One region of the Bacillus sp. GW821-FHT01G09 genome, then DNA from elsewhere that is predicted to be linked to it. Evidence: riboswitches for the same ligand, from Rfam matches in the RefSeq annotation. Region 1 holds a riboswitch; each other region holds the start of a gene.

Region 1 (4,027 bases):
AAGGACGGCATGAATGTGAATCTCGGGATTGGAATGCCGACGCTTGTCGCAAATGAGATACCCGATGGCGTTCACGTCATGCTTCAGTCGGAAAACGGCTTGCTCGGAATCGGCCCCTATCCTCTGGAAGGAATGGAAGACGCGGATTTGATCAATGCGGGAAAGGAAACGATCACTGAAGTGACGGGCGCCTCTTATTTTGACAGCGCTGAGTCATTCGCGATGATAAGAGGCGGGCATATCGATTTGGCTATTCTTGGCGGAATGGAGGTTTCGGAGCAGGGGGATTTGGCAAATTGGATGATCCCCGGCAAAATGGTAAAAGGGATGGGCGGCGCCATGGATCTCGTCAACGGGGCGAAACGGATCGTTGTCATCATGGAGCACGTCAATAAGCATGGCGAATCAAAGGTGAAAAAAACATGCTCCCTTCCGCTGACAGGCCAGAAAGTCGTACACAGGCTGATTACGGATTTGGCTGTATTTGATTTTGTAAATGGCCGCATGACACTGACGGAGCTTCAGGATGGTGTCACAATTGAAGAGGTTTATGAAAAAACAGAAGCTGATTTCGCTGTAAGCCAATCTGTACTTAATTCTTAATGGGAAGGTGTTTGACATGAGAAAACAAGTCGCTTTGGTGACAGGGGCTGCCGGCGGAATCGGATTCGAAATGGCAAGAGAATTCGCCCGGGAAGGTGCCAGCGTCATCGTTTCAGACCTCCGTCCGGAAGCATGTGAAAAAGCAGCCTCCAAGCTTGCAGAAGAAGGCTTTGACGCGGCGGCCATTCCGTATGATGTGACAAAGGAAGCGCAAGTTGCTGATACGGTGAACGTCATCCAAAAACAATACGGCCGCTTGGATATTCTGGTGAACAATGCCGGTATTCAGCACGTCGCTCCGATTGAAGAGTTTCCGACAGACACCTTTGAACAGCTGATCAAGGTCATGCTGACGGCCCCCTTTATTGCAATGAAGCATGTTTTTCCGATCATGAAAAAACAGCAGTTTGGCAGAATCATTAATATCGCGTCTGTTAATGGATTAGTCGGCTTTGCAGGGAAATCCGCTTATAATAGCGCCAAGCACGGCGTCATTGGACTCACAAAAGTAGGGGCGCTGGAAGGCGCGCCCCACGGCATAACAGTCAATGCGCTCTGTCCGGGTTATGTCGATACCCAGCTTGTACGCAATCAGCTTAGCGATCTATCGAAAACTAGAAATGTCCCTTACGACTCTGTACTTGAACAAGTCATTTTTCCGCTTGTGCCGCAAAAGCGACTGCTTTCCGTCAAGGAAATTGCGGATTATGCCGTGTTTTTGGCAAGTGAGAAGGCGAAGGGCGTCACTGGGCAGGCTGTCGTCCTTGATGGGGGCTACACCGCACAATGACATAAAAAACACACTTGCTCCGCTAGGGAATCAAGTGTGTTTTTTCTTTGCTTATTTCCAAACATCATTAGCGATCTCAACCACATGGCGGAGCTTCGCCCATTGCTGTTCTTCAGTCAGCTTATTGCCTTCCTCAGTTGAAGCGAATCCGCATTGAGGGCTGAGGCAAAGCTGGTCTAAGCTTACATAACGGGATGCTTCTTCGATACGGCGTTTCACGTCATCCGGATTTTCAAGCTCACCGAATTTAGATGTCACTAAGCCAAGAACAAGCTGAAGATCAGACCGTTTTACGTAACGGAGCGGCTCAAATCCGCCTGAGCGTGAATCATCATACTCTAAGAAAAGTCCGTCAAGATTCAAGCCGTCAAAAATGGTTTCGGCTGCTGCGTCATAGCCGCCTTCCGCTGTCCAAGTGGACTGGAAGTTGCCGCGGCAAATATGCATGGTTACCGTCAAGTCATCCGGGCGGTCTGCAATCGCGTCGTTAATAGATTTCGCAAACAGCTGGCGAAGCTCATCAGGCGTTGTTCCGAACGCTTCGATTTGTTTTAAGCCTTTTTCTGATAAGAAAACGGCCCACGCTGTATCATCAAGCTGGAGGTAGCGGCAGCCTCTGTCATAAAACGCTTGAATCGCTTTTTTATATGCTTTGGATACATCATGCTGGAAAAGGTGATAATCTTTTTTATACGCATCCTTTTCCAGTTTTCCGCGGAAAAACAGCATATTCGGGCTTGGAATCGTCATCTTTGGCGTTGCGTCACCGGCAATGCTATGGAGAAATGAATAATCTTCAAGCATTGGGTGAGTTGAAAAGTCGATATCGCCTGTGACTTTAATGCCACGTGCTTTTGTCTGTACGTTATGGAATTGAATGCCTTGCTCAGGAGTAAACGGCTCAACGCCATCTAAGTTTTCCAGGAAATCAAAGTGCCACCACGCTCTGCGGAATTCACCGTCTGTCACGACGTTCAGGCCGGTTTCCTTCTGTTTTTCCACAATGCGGATGATTTCATCGTTTTCAATTTGGCGAAGCTGCTCAGCCGTAATTTCGCCGGCCGCTTTTTGCAGCCGCGCTTTTTTAACGGGCTCAGATCTCAACAGGCTTCCGACTTGATCCGCGCGAAACGGCGGTTTTTTTCTTTGAAGTGATTTTTGTTCTGCGGGTGTTGTTTGTTGTGACATGTTGTCCATTCCTTCTTTCCATTCAAATATAAAAAAGCTCTTCCTTTGGATAAGGAAGAGCTTGCGTGACAATCTCAACCTTATCTTCAAGAGCAATCATTGCTCTAAAGGATTTAGCACCATTCTGTTAAACAGCGGTTGCCGGGTATCGCAGGGCCAGTCCCTCCACCTCTCTTGATAAGGAAAACCTTTTTATGAAATTTTCTGATAGTATCTATTATTCACACATTTTCTATTTCTGTCAATGATAGATTATCTCCACACATCGTTGGCAATGTCGATGACATGGCGAAGCTTTGCCCATTGCTGCTCCTCTGTCAGAAGGTTGCCTTCTTCTGTAGAGGCGAAACCGCACTGCGGGCTCAGGCATAGCTGGTCCAAGCTGACAAAACGCGCGGCTTCATTGATACGGCGTTTCACATCCTCAGGATTTTCAAGCTCGCCGTATTTCGATGTGATCAAGCCGAGCACAATTTGCAGATCCTTGCGCTTCACAAAACGGAGCGGATCAAAGTTTCCGGAGCGGTCATCATCGTATTCCAAGAACAGGCCGTCAAGGTTTAAGCCGTCCAAAATCGTTTCCGCTACAGCGTCGTACCCTCCTGATGCCGCCCAGGTTGAGCGGAAGTTGCCGCGGCAAATGTGCATTGTGATCGTTAAATCGCCAGGCCGGTCTGCCACTGCATCGTTAATCGTTTTGGCAAACAAGGCAGGCAATGTTTCTGGATCGCCGCCGAGCGCCCGGACAACCTCTCTGCCTTTTTCCTCAAAGAAGAGAGACCATGACGTATCATCGAGCTGGAGATAACGGCAGCCAGCATCATAGAAGGCTTTGATTGCTTTTTTGTACGCTTGGGCCAGATCATGAAAATATTCCTCTTGATCGTCATAAATCCCTTTATCCGCTTTTTCGCCAAAAAACAGCATATTTGGGCTGGGAATGGTCAATTTTGGCGTCGCGTTACCGGCAATCTCATGTAAAAATTGATAATCAGCAAGCGCTGGGTGGCTCGTAAAATCGAGTTTTCCCGTCACTTTGATGCTGCGCGCTTTCGTTTTTGTGTTATGGAACTGAATCCCCTTAGCCGGGATGAACGGTTCCACACCGTCAAGCCCTTCCAGGAAGTCATAATGCCACCAAGAACGCCGGAATTCCCCGTCTGTTACCACATCGAGACCGATTTCTTTTTGTTTTTCCACGATGCGGATGATCTCTTGATTTTCGATATCACGAAGCTGTTCTGCTGTCATCTCACCAGCCGCTTTTTTTTGCCGGGCTTGCTTTACCGGAACGGAACGAAGCAAACTGCCGACATGATCGGCGCGGAAAGGTGCTTTGCGTTGTTTTTCTGTTTTTTGTCCTGCAACATTCGTTTGTTGAGCCATGTTATTCGCCTCTTTTCTGAAATATTGAGCATGTAAAAAGCTCTTCCTTTGTGTAAGGAA
Region 2 (4,027 bases), on a different contig from region 1:
CGAGCAGCGGGCCCTCTGTTTCCGTGACAGCTTTCAGCTGATCCGTGTTTAAACCGACAGACGGAAAAAGGCTCGTATCGGGTTCTATTGTTTTTGGCACAAATGGTGTTCCTGGTTTAATGCTTCTAGGACGGTGCCATTCCGTAACAGCTGGGGACGGGTCAGCGGCGATCGCTTTTCCCTTGGGTAAACGAATGACACCAGATTCCTGATCGTCTTCTTTTTTTTCCTCTTTAGAGGGCTTCGGTTCGCACGCCTCCTCACATGCCGGAAAATCGCCTGGCTGGCGATGGATAAACTCTGGCGGATCGGCGATGTTAAGCCGTAACAAAACGGGCTTTCCGCAATGAGAACAAAATAAATGTCCTTTTATTCCCTCTTCAAAGAGGAATTGATAATGTTCTCTCGAATATGTATGTAAATGTATGATTCTATCATTCAGTCGGGCGCATTTCAAAAAGGGGTCCTCCCAATCAAAAGGTGTTCATTACAGACAATGACTATCATATCAAAAGAAATGTGTTTCAAAAAGTAAGTTTAAGGGAAAAGAGACAGCAGAGGGGTGGGTATTGTATGATATATGCAGGTCAAATTCAGAACCAGCAATACGCTCAATATGCTAATAGAACGATTGGACATAAGCAGGATTATGCCGGAACCGAAAAAATCAGCTATGTCCCGTTTCAGCGGGTATACAAAGAACTGGAAAAGCAGCAGGAGAATCAAACGGCCGCTGAAAGAAAAGTAAACGAGATGAAACGTAAGCGCTCTCTTTATAAGAGGTTGCGAGAAAAAGGAATGGGCACATATATTAATCGATATGTATAAAAAACCGTTCATACCAGAGAACGGTTTTTTATATGCGAAAAAAATCCGGATCTCAAAAGATCCGGATGCGTTCAGTCCTTCATCATTTGTAAGTGCGGAATGCCGGCATCGAGGAATTCTTTTTCAGAAAGCACGCGATACCCGTGTTTCTTGTAAAACGGCACAGCCTGTGTTTGCGCGTTTAAAATGAAACCGGAAGCGCCTCCGTCTGCCGCGGCTTTTTCGAGCGCTTTCATAATGATGCCGCCGACACCGGCTGAGCGGTGGCTTTTCAGTACGCAAATGCGCTCTAACTTGCCGTAGCCGTCCTTCATGCGCCATCTTCCGGCACCGACAGGCTTTTCACCGTCATACACGACGATATGCTCTGACTCATTTTCAAGTTCGTCAATTTCTTCTTCAGCAGGCACGTTTTGTTCTTTGACAAAGACTTCTTCTCTTACATAGAATGCATCTTTCAGTTGTTCTTCATTTTTTGCGATAACTGCTTTCAAACATTATTCTCCTCTGCCTAGCAAGAAGGTTTCATATACTGTCCACGATCCGTTTTCCAGCTGGTAAAGCAAGTGGAAACGGTCAACGATTTCTTCATGCGACACTTCCTGCATTTTTAATTGTCCCAGCACATCTGAATGCTCATCGTCGGAAAGGTTTTGGCCGACCGTCACATGCGGAACGAAATTATATTCCTGTTCTCCTGCCAACACACCGGTGTATAGCTTTTCATTGAGTGTTTTTAACTCTTCCGTCGGTTCTGCTTTGATGTAAATGACATTATTGACAGGCGCAAATGAGCTGTATTTTGTCATTTTGAGAACGAGTGGGTGGGACTCTTTTGCGATGTTTCTTAAATGTGATACGAGCTGATCCGCTTTCTCCTCCGCGCATTCAAAGGATGCTCTCAGCGTCAAATGAGGCGGGATCAGAGAGTAGCTTGGGTCATAGCGCTTTCTGTAAGAGTTTGCAAGGTCTTGGAGCTTTTTTGATGGAAATAAAACGATTCCGTATTTCATATTATGTCCCTCCTGGAAATAAAGTATGATAGAGTGTTAAAGCATTTTTTTCAGCGCCGGGGTGATGAGCGGCTGCCAGTATGTCCATTTGTGGTCTCCGTCAAATGGCTCAAAATAATAATCGGAAAGCTTCTTCTCCAGCAGCTGTTTCAGCTCCTGGTTCGGTTCTGTAAAGTCCAGAATGTTCCCGTCTGTCGTGTGGACGTCAGTTTCTTTTGTTCCAATTTGGTGATAAATAGAGAGGTGTTTGATATCATCTGACTGATTCACGGCTTCTAGTATATGTTTGTCAACATAGGGAGACTGCATGATGATGTTGCCAAACATATTCGGATAATCAAGCGCTGTCATAAGTGATACGGTCGCTCCGAGCGAATCACCGATCAGGGTTCGGCCGTAACCGATCTGATAGGTTGGATACTCATCATCTGCAAAAGGAACGAGCTCATGGGCGATGAACCGTTTATACGCCGAAAATTTTGAACCCTCCGGATGATAGGTGTTTCTGCGCTCTTTTACATCCTTATAGGGAACACCGATAATAATGCACCGGTCTATTTCGTGTTTCGACAGCAATTCCTCAACCTGTCTGCCGATTCTCCCCAGCCTGAAATAATCGTGGCCGTCCTGTGCGATAATGACATGGTATTTATAAAGCGGGGAGTAGTTGGACGGCAGATAAACAAGTAAGGTCATTTCCTCGTTAAGCTCTTTTGAAAAGAATTTCTTTTCTTGCACTGTGCCGTTTTTCGGTGCCATAAAAACATTCCTCCAGGACATCACTATACTTTCTTGCATTTTCAATTATTGTACCATGAATTATTAGAAATTTCTCTCTTTAAACGGTTCGGAACACGAAGAAAAAAGTGTTGAAATAAACTGTGAATTGCGCTAATATAAAACAATCAGAAAATTGAAATCGATATTTCTTATCGTGAGAGGTGGAGGGACTGGCCCTTAGAAACCTCAGCAACCGGCTTGTTTTGCATGTGCAAAGCGCCAAGGTGCTAAATCCAGCAAGCGTTTTTTATGCTTGGAAGATAAGAAGAAGCGTTAAACCCCTTCTTCTTATGAAGAAGGGGTTTTTATTTTGAAAAGGGAAGGTGTCAGCTATATGTCACAGCACGTTGAAACGAAATTAGCCCAAATTGGGAACCGTAGCGATGAAGTCACGGGAACAGTGAGTGCTCCAATTTATTTATCAACAGCATACCGCCACAGAGGGATCGGAGAATCTACCGGATTTGATTATGTCCGCACAAAAAATCCGACACGCCAGCTTGTTGAAAACGCCATCGCTAACTTAGAAAACGGCGCGAGAGGGCTTGCCTTTAGTTCGGGAATGGCTGCTATCCAAACGATTATGGCGCTGTTTAAAAGCGGAGATGAATTGATCGTTTCATCGGACCTATATGGCGGCACGTACCGTTTATTTGAAAATGAATGGAAAAAATACGGATTGACTTTTCATTATGATGATTTCAGCGATGAGGACTGTTTACGCTCTAAGATTACGCCGAATACAAAAGCGGTGTTTGTGGAAACGCCGACAAACCCCCTCATGCAGGAGGCGGACATTGAACATATTGCCCGGATTACAAAGGAGCACGGTCTTCTGCTGATCGTAGATAATACATTTTATACACCGGTCTTGCAGCGGCCGCTTGAGCTGGGAGCTGACATTGTCATTCACAGCGCAACCAAGTATTTAGGCGGGCATAACGATTTGCTTGCTGGACTTGTCGTGGTGAAGGATGAGCAGCTCGGAGAGGAAATGTTTCAGCATCAAAATGCGATTGGCGCCGTCCTGCCGCCATTTGATTCGTGGCTTCTGATGAGAGGAATGAAGACGCTGAGCCTCAGAATGCGCCAGCATCAGGCAAACGCGCAGGAGCTTGCGGCGTTTTTAGAAGAGCAGGAAGAAATTTCGGATGTGCTGTATCCCGGAAAAGGCGGCATGCTGTCCTTCCGTCTGCAAAAAGAAGAATGGGTCAATCCGTTTTTAAAAGCACTGAAGACCATTTGTTTTGCAGAAAGTCTCGGCGGGGTGGAAAGCTTTATTACATACCCTGCGACCCAGACGCACATGGATATTCCTGAAGAGATCCGCATCGCAAACGGGGTGTGCAATCGGTTGCTGCGCTTTTCTGTCGGAATTGAACATGCGGAAGATTTAAAAGAGGATC
Region 3 (4,027 bases), on a different contig from region 1:
GGCCCAGCGCGCGTTTAAAGGCGGCTTTGCTCATATTAAAACGTTCTCTGATATCGTCAGGCTGGCTTTTGTCACTGTACGGCATGGCACCGTTTCTCATTCTCATATACGTTAGAATGCACTCAGCATCAACAGACATTGCATCCTGTTTTCTCGGAAGCAGCGACAAGTTGACTGAACCGTCTTCTTTCACTTGAATCACCCGGCCTGTGACTCTTGAACCGAGTCTTGGCTCCTCTTTTCTTTCTGACGGGTGAATAAAACAGCGGATACCGTCATCCGTGATCACGAATGAACCCGATGCGATCAGCCTGTACACCGTACCTGTCAGCTCTTTATTCATCAGATCTTCTGAAGCGTCGCTAAACAGTTCGCTGATGATATCTTCCGGCGCTGGTTTCGCAAACATGCGCCCCCGGTTCGTCACCTTCAGCATACAGTAAAGTTTGTCCCCTTTTTGCGGCCAGACATCTTCGTACGGCGGCAAATGCTCAGTTGCGACTAGTGCGTCCTTCGATAAACCGACATCAACGAATACGCCCATATCTTCCACTTTATCCACCACTTCAACCCAGCCATATTCATCCGCGCTGATGACCGGAATTTTCATCGTGGCCGCAAGCCTTTCCTGCTGGTCGACGTATATAAAGACTTCTACTTCGTCTCTGTCCTCGATATCCTCAGTCATTTCACTGTTATGTAAGAGAATCGTATCTTCCCCATCGGTTAAAAAGTAACCGAAGTCGGTTTGGTGATCTATACTCAAGGTTAATTGCTGCCCTGGTCTCATGCTATCGTCCTTCCTGTTCCGCTTAATCTCTGCGGATTTTGTTAACATTTTTTCCAATCATCACAAATTGATTCTTTGTTCTGTTGGAAGTTTCTCTTTATTCTACTATAATCAACACATAAGTTAAATGTTATGGAGGTTTTCATATGGCAAAAGAAAGTTCATTTGATATTGTATCCAAGGTGGAATTGCCTGAAGTGCAAAACGCAATCCAAATCGCACTGAAAGAAATCAGTACCCGATATGACTTTAAAGGCAGCAAAAGCGACATTTCTTTAGATAAAGAGGAGCTGGTCCTCGTTTCCGATGACGAATTCAAATTAAGCCAGCTGAAAGATGTGCTGGTCAGCAAATTGATTAAACGAAACGTTCCGACAAAAAACATTGATTACGGCAAGGTTGAAAACGCGTCAGGCGGAACGGTACGCCAGCGTGCAAAGCTTGTTCAAGGCATCGACAAGGACAACGCAAAAAAAATCAATACAATCATCAAAAACTCCGGACTGAAAGTAAAGTCTCAGGTGCAGGATGATCAAGTGCGTGTCACCGGAAAAAACAAAGATGACCTGCAGCAGATTATCTCAGCTGTGCGGGGAGCAGATTTACCAGTTGACGTTCAATTTATAAATTTCAGATAAATTTTCTGATTCCTATTGATTATTGTCTTTATTTTCGGTAAATTTGGAGAAAGGGAAAAACGCCAGGTATCTTTTGGCACTTCCTGACACGAAAATTTCATATCCGTTCTTATCAAGAGAAGCAGAGGGACTGGCCCGACGAAGCTTCAGCAACCGGTGTAATGGCGATCAGCCATGACCAAGGTGCTAAATCCAGCAAGCTCGAACAGCTTGGAAGATAAGAAGAGACAAAATCACTGACAAAGTCTTCTTCTTAAGAGGACTTTTTTTATTTCTCTTTTTTCCTTGCTGATGTGAATAAAGGAGGCAGACAATGGGACTTTTAGAAGATTTGCAAAGACAGGTGTTAATCGGTGACGGCGCCATGGGGACGCTCCTCTACTCCTATGGCATTGACAGGTGTTTTGAGGAGCTCAATATTTCAAAGCCGGAGGAAATTCAGCGCATACATAAAGCGTACGTTGAAGCGGGAGCCAACATTATTCAAACGAATACGTACGGGGCCAACTATATTAAATTATCCAGACACGGGCTTGAGGATGACATCAAAAAAATGAATCAGGAGGCCGTAAAGATCGCGCGGGCTTCAGCAGGCGATGCATACGTGCTTGGAACGATGGGCGGCATACGCACATTTAATAAAAACGCGTACAGTCTTGACGAAATTAAGCGCAGCTTCCGCGAGCAGCTGTACCTGCTGCTGCATGAAGAGCCGGATGGCTTGCTGTTAGAAACGTATTATGATTTGGAAGAAGCCCGTGAAGTGCTGAAAATCGCGCGCAAAGAGACTGATCTTCCGATTATGCTCAATGTCTCCATGCACGAGCAAGGCGTATTGCAGGACGGAACGCCGCTTTCTGACGCATTGCGCTCGATTGCGGATCTCGGAGCTGATATTGTCGGCATTAACTGCCGCCTCGGCCCTTATCACATGATTGAAGCGCTCAGCGAAGTGCCGATTTTTGATGACGTATTCTTATCCGTTTATCCGAACAGCAGCCTTCCTTCGCTTGAAGAGGGACGGCTCGTCTATGAAACAGACGACACGTATTTCCAAAACAGCGCGTCAGAATTCCGTAAGCAAGGTGCGCGGATTATCGGCGGCTGCTGCGGCACAACGCCGAATCACATCAGGGCGATGGCGGAAGCGGTTGGCGGGCTGGCTCCGATTACGGAAAAAGAAGTCAAAACCCGGGCAAAAGAATTCATTTCTGTTCATCACGAGCGAACCGAGCCCGGTCTGGATGAGATCGCAGCGAAAAAACGCTCTATTATCGTAGAACTGGACCCGCCGAAAAAACTAAGCTTTGACAAATTTCTATCGGCGGCTGCTGAATTAAAAGAAGCGGGAATCGATGCCCTGACACTCGCCGACAATTCTCTGGCGACCCCGCGGATCAGCAATGTTGCCTGCGGCGCCCTTGTCAAGCAGCAGCTCGATATGCGTTCCCTTGTCCATATTACGTGCCGTGACCGTAACATTATCGGCTTACAGTCACATTTAATGGGCCTTGATACGTTAGGGCTGAATGACGTGCTTGCGATTACAGGTGACCCTTCTAAAATCGGGGATTTTCCTGGTGCGACGTCTGTATATGATTTAACATCTTTTGATTTAATCAGGCTGATCAAACAATTCAATGAAGGTCTGTCTCTGTCTGGAAAACCGCTCGGCAAGAAAACGAATTTCTCAGTTGCCGCTGCATTTAATCCTAACGTCCGCCATCTGGATAAAGCGGTAAAACGGCTTGAGAAAAAAATAGATTGCGGCGCAGATTATTTTGTTTCTCAGCCTGTCTATTCCGAGCAGCAGCTTGTCGATATCCATAACGAAACAAAACATCTGAAGACACCGATCTATATCGGCATCATGCCGTTGACAAGCAGCCGGAATGCCGAATTCATCCATAATGAAATTCCCGGCATTAAGCTGTCTGATACGATTCGCGAAAAAATGGCCCATGCCGGTGAAGATAAAGAAAAGCAAAAGGCGGAAGGCCTTGCGATTGCCCGCTCCCTGCTGGATACGGCATGCGAGCTGTTTAACGGCATCTACTTGATAACGCCTTTCCTCAGATCTGACTTAACCGCTGAGCTTACTTCATATATTCAGCAAAAAGATGAGCAGCGCCAAAATATCTTTTTGCATTAATCCCTTAAAAGACTGTCTGATCCAATCGGGCGGTCTTTTTCAACGGGATTCGTGTTACGATATAGAAAAACAGTCATGAGGAGGAACATTATGCTCGAAGTCAAAACCATTTCCGCGGAAGATACATATGAAATCCGGCACCGTATTCTGCGTCCCCATCAATCCATTGAACAATGCAAATATGAAGAGGATCATGCAAAAGGCTCCTTTCATCTCGGCGCGTTTTTTGAAGGAAAGCTGATCAGCATCGCTTCTTTTTCCCCGCAAAATCAGCCATTAATAACAGAATCCCCAGCATATCGGCTGAGAGGCATGGCAACGCTTGAAGGATATCGCGATCAAAAAGGCGGGAGCACGCTGATCAAACACGCGGAAGAGAAACTGGCGGAGAACGGCGTTCAGGCAGTCTGGTGCAATGCCAGAAGCCATGTGAAAGGCTACTATTCA
Region 4 (4,027 bases), 650 kb from region 1:
CTTTCATTTCTTGCTCAAGGTAAGGAATGTGCTGGAAGTAGTTCGCGTCCACTTCTTTATCAGCTAAAGCTTTATTGTACATTTTGTAATCACTAAGCACTTTCACTTTCAGCGTATAGCCTTTTTCTTTCAGCAATGGTTCAGCTTCTTTTAAAATTTCCGCATGCGGTGTTTTCGTTGCCGCAACGACAATTTCTTTCTTGCCGGATTCAGCGCCGTTATTCGAACCGCAGGCAGCCATAACTCCTGCAAATACAAGCAGTAATGCACCCAAAAATAGCTTTTTCAATGTAAATCCTCCCTTATCTTTTGTCTATAATATTTGTTATTAGATCACCGATGATTTGAATAATAAACACGATGATTAAAATAAACACAGTAGCAACGAAGGTAACATCAGCGTTATTAGACTGATATCCTTCTACGTACGCAAGGTTTCCAAGGCCTCCTGAACCAATGGCTCCGGCAATTGCCGTTGAGCCGATCAAAGCAATGGCTGTAACCGTAATGCCAGAAATAAGAGCAGGCATTGATTCCGGAATCAGCACTTTGAAAATAATCGTAGACGTTTTCGCGCCCATTGATTTAGCTGCTTCAATCACACCTTTATCCACCTCACGCAGCGCGATTTCAACAAGGCGCGCGTAAAATGGTGCCGAGCCGATTACCAGCGCCGGCAATGCGGCGTTTGGCCCTAAGATCGTGCCGACTAAAAATTTCGTAAAACCTAATAGTAAAATAATTAAAATAAGGAACGGAATCGATCTGAATATGTTAACAACGGCCGCAATCACTGAGTTGACCGCTTTATTCTGCCAGAGGCTTCCTTTGCTCGTCAGAAAGAGCAGCAAGCCGAGGATGACCCCGATGACAAAAGCAAACAGTAAAGAAATCAGCGTCATATAAAGTGTTTCATATGTCGCGTTCCATAATTCAGTTAAATCAACGTTCGGGAAGTATTTTTCAAACATTCGTGATCACCTCTGCTTTCACCTGTTTGTCATTAATGAATCGGATCACGTTTTGCACTTCTTCCTCGTCTCCGTCAATGTGGATGAACAGTGAACCGTAAGCCCCATCCTTCGTCTGCGAAATTTTCCCTTGCAGAATATTGACGCTGACATTGAAGTTTCTGATCATCTCTGTAATCAGAGGCTGTTCAGCTGACTCACCGACAAATGTGAGCTGAACCATTTTTCCTGATGCTGTATCATCAAGAAGGTGCTGAAGCGTCTCTTTCGTTTCTTCCGGCTCTGTCACCTGTTGAACAAATCGTTTTGTCATTTGTTCCTTTGGATTTTTAAAGACATCGAGAACCTCGCCTTCTTCGACCACCTTGCCGTTTTCCATGACGGCGACTCTGTTGCAGATTTTGCGGATGACATGCATTTCGTGCGTAATCAGCACAATCGTCAAACCGAGCCTTTCATTAATATCGGACAATAGATCCAGAATTGAATCTGTCGTTTGCGGATCTAATGCTGATGTCGCTTCGTCACAAAGGAGAACCTTCGGATTGTTTGCAAGCGCTCTGGCAATTCCGACACGCTGCTTCTGCCCGCCGCTCAGCTGGGACGGATATGATTTTTCTTTTCCTTCTAAACCTACCAGTTTAATCAGTTCATTGGCGCGCTTGATCCGCTCGCTCTTTTTCACCCCGGCAATTTCTAAAGGAAACATGATATTATCTCTGACAGTCCGCGACCAAAGCAAATTGAAATGCTGGAAAATCATACTGATCTCATGGCGTGCTTTTCTTAAACCGCGTCCATTTACTTCATTAATCTTGGTTCCCGCCACTTCCACGGTTCCTGAGGTTGGTTTCTCAAGGCCGTTCAGCAGACGGATTAAGGAACTCTTACCAGCTCCGCTATATCCTATAATTCCAAAAATCTCACCTTTTTTAATGGAAAGCGAGACGTTTTGGACAGCATTGACATCTCCATGTTTCGATCTGTAAACTTTTGAAACATCCTGAAGATTGATCAAAGCAATCACCTGCCTTAACACTATTCTAAGAAATCTTCCGGTTTTTTCTGCAAAAGAAAAGCCTTTCTGCACACTTGAGCAGAAAGGCTTATATAAAATGCCTTTCTCTCATCTTTCAAAGCTGAACGCTTCGTGTGAATTGGCACCATTTCAACAGTGTTGATGGTTGCCGGGCTTCATAGGGCACTTCCCTCCACCTCTCTTGATAAGAGAAATATATAGTCTTTTTCGTCCGGAAATTCTTAATGTAGAATAGCACGGCGAATGATTAAATGTCAATAAAATAAATGATGTCAACTTTTACTATTATAATAATTTATTATTTTTTAATTTTTTAAAATTCTCTGAAAAAATCCATTTGTCAGCCAGAGAATGGCTTCCAGCTTTAACAGGGCCCTGAATGACCCCTTTACTTTGAGGCTTCCGCTCTGAATAAGGTGCTGAAGGGAAATGTCTCCGTGCAATAAATCAATAATTTCCGTTTGGTTTCCGTAAAAGGTCAGGTTGGACGTTTGGGGCGGAGAAACTTTTTTCATTTCTCCCTGTTCGTTTATTGAGACGGTTAAGGCTTCTGCTTCTCCTTGGAAGGTAATGAGCAATGTTGAGGCATTCAAAAGGGGTTTTAAAAACAGATGCTGATACTCATCTTCTAAAACTTCCGCTTTCTCCATATGTACAACCTCCTATTTGTTGGTCATACATACACATTTCTCTCTTTGTCGCAAGAACCCCTTTATAAAACGAACGACAATTTCATTGGATATGCTGAGAAATATGTCATAAATGGGATGCGGAAGATGATTTTTGTTTGATCAGCTCATATAAATAAGAAACGGAATGAAATGCATATCCTCTTTCGACCATCTTTCCGCCTTTAAACAGCAGAAAACAAGGGACGCTTTCAATTTGATACGCTTTTGCGAATGTCGGAGAGTAATTGACATTGTTTTGATAGAAGGCGACATCCGGCAGCATTTCTTTCACCACTGTCAGCATTTTGCTTGCAAGCTGGCAGGTGCCGCAAAACGGAGTATATAAATATAGAAGGTACACATCATCTTCAATGTGATCAAGTTCGTGTTCTTGGAGTTCTTTCATGCTATACACCTCGGGACTTTCTTTCAAGAAAAATAGTATGGACATTCAGATTCGCACGCAGCAATACAGAAGCGATATGGTGCCTGGGCGCAGCCGCTACTTCCTTATAGGCTCTGTCGATATGGAGATGGCAGGCTTCATTAAATTCACGCTTCAGCTGTTTTCTCAATTTCTCACCTGATTCATCAGCATCAACTAATATATAGACGTCTTTATCATAAAGCTCGTCAGCCAATTCCTCGAGCCTCAGCTGGCTGATTGTTCCGTTTGTGCAGATAATGCGCACCGGTTCATTCAGGACGCTTTCGATTTTCTCTTTATCTGATTTCCCCTCAACAATCATAACCTTTTCCAGCTCATCCATCTTCATCTTGTTCACCTGCCGCGTCAAATTTGAAACGTTCAGATTGTAAAAGAAGGCAGTGAAATTCACCGCCAACATTAACACCAGCCGTTTTCGTAGTCACAATCTACATATTTTGCGTCGTCTCCAGAGACCACATCGGCTGTCTTATAAAATTTCTCATTTTCAAAGGAATAACCGGACTTAAGCTCATATTCATTCATGCTTGTCATTTGGCCGATCATCTCATTATCATGATATAACGAGAGCCGGCCATTTTGAAAGCGGCCTGTCACGTCATTGGTGACATCGAGCTTTTGTTTGTCGAAAGCCATATTGGACACCTCCCATAACGTTAGCGTGTCCAATTGCTTTTACGGCTATCCTGTTTTAGTCTTCTTGTGTCATCTCTTCGTATTGCTCTGCTGTCATCAGTTTTTCAATTTCAGAAGCGTCAGATGGCTCAACGACGATCATCCATGCTTTTTCGTACGGAGATTCGTTGACGAATTCCGGACTGTCATCAAGATCTTCGTTTACTTCCACAACCGTTCCGTTAATCGGTGCATAAAGCTCAGATACCGTTTTAACGGATTC

What was found. A riboswitch is a leader RNA that binds a small molecule or an ion and turns the genes downstream of it on or off. The one in region 1 is predicted to bind S-adenosylmethionine.
Region 2: linked by a shared signal. The riboswitch ahead of metI (cystathionine gamma-synthase/O-acetylhomoserine thiolyase) and the one ahead of AC07VD_RS04195 (5-methyltetrahydropteroyltriglutamate--homocysteine S-methyltransferase) in region 1 are both predicted to bind S-adenosylmethionine.
Region 3: linked by a shared signal. The riboswitch ahead of AC07VD_RS06535 (bifunctional homocysteine S-methyltransferase/methylenetetrahydrofolate reductase) and the one ahead of AC07VD_RS04195 (5-methyltetrahydropteroyltriglutamate--homocysteine S-methyltransferase) in region 1 are both predicted to bind S-adenosylmethionine.
Region 4: linked by a shared signal. The riboswitch ahead of metN (methionine ABC transporter ATP-binding protein MetN) and the one ahead of AC07VD_RS04195 (5-methyltetrahydropteroyltriglutamate--homocysteine S-methyltransferase) in region 1 are both predicted to bind S-adenosylmethionine.

Annotation. Positions count from the first base shown of each region.
Region 1 covers NZ_JBWKWL010000001.1:836,677-840,703, reverse strand. The annotation lists gene AC07VD_RS04205 (CoA transferase subunit B) at 1-603, shown strand, start outside; gene AC07VD_RS04200 (3-hydroxybutyrate dehydrogenase) at 620-1,393, shown strand; gene AC07VD_RS04195 (5-methyltetrahydropteroyltriglutamate--homocysteine S-methyltransferase) at 1,445-2,581, opposite strand; SAM riboswitch class I at 2,659-2,765, opposite strand; gene AC07VD_RS04190 (5-methyltetrahydropteroyltriglutamate--homocysteine S-methyltransferase) at 2,834-3,967, opposite strand.
Region 2 covers NZ_JBWKWL010000002.1:304,196-308,222, forward strand. The annotation lists gene AC07VD_RS06975 (ATP-dependent helicase) at 1-457, opposite strand, end outside; gene AC07VD_RS06980 (hypothetical protein) at 574-828, shown strand; gene AC07VD_RS06985 (GNAT family N-acetyltransferase) at 900-1,322, opposite strand; gene AC07VD_RS06990 (YjcG family protein) at 1,326-1,841, opposite strand; gene AC07VD_RS06995 (esterase family protein) at 1,878-2,600, opposite strand; SAM riboswitch class I at 2,768-2,888, shown strand; gene metI (cystathionine gamma-synthase/O-acetylhomoserine thiolyase) at 2,956-4,027, shown strand, end outside.
Region 3 covers NZ_JBWKWL010000002.1:227,010-231,036, reverse strand. The annotation lists gene AC07VD_RS06545 (CvfB family protein) at 1-838, opposite strand, end outside; gene AC07VD_RS06540 (YajQ family cyclic di-GMP-binding protein) at 937-1,428, shown strand; SAM riboswitch class I at 1,535-1,652, shown strand; gene AC07VD_RS06535 (bifunctional homocysteine S-methyltransferase/methylenetetrahydrofolate reductase) at 1,742-3,580, shown strand; gene AC07VD_RS06530 (GNAT family N-acetyltransferase) at 3,671-4,027, shown strand, end outside.
Region 4 covers NZ_JBWKWL010000001.1:183,968-187,994, forward strand. The annotation lists gene metQ (methionine ABC transporter substrate-binding lipoprotein MetQ) at 1-289, opposite strand, end outside; gene metP (methionine ABC transporter permease MetP) at 303-971, opposite strand; gene metN (methionine ABC transporter ATP-binding protein MetN) at 964-1,989, opposite strand; SAM riboswitch class I at 2,095-2,201, opposite strand; gene AC07VD_RS00945 (SCP2 sterol-binding domain-containing protein) at 2,316-2,660, opposite strand; gene AC07VD_RS00950 (thioredoxin family protein) at 2,767-3,087, opposite strand; gene AC07VD_RS00955 (toprim domain-containing protein) at 3,089-3,451, opposite strand; gene AC07VD_RS00960 (YusG family protein) at 3,529-3,765, opposite strand; gene gcvH (glycine cleavage system protein GcvH) at 3,821-4,027, opposite strand, start outside.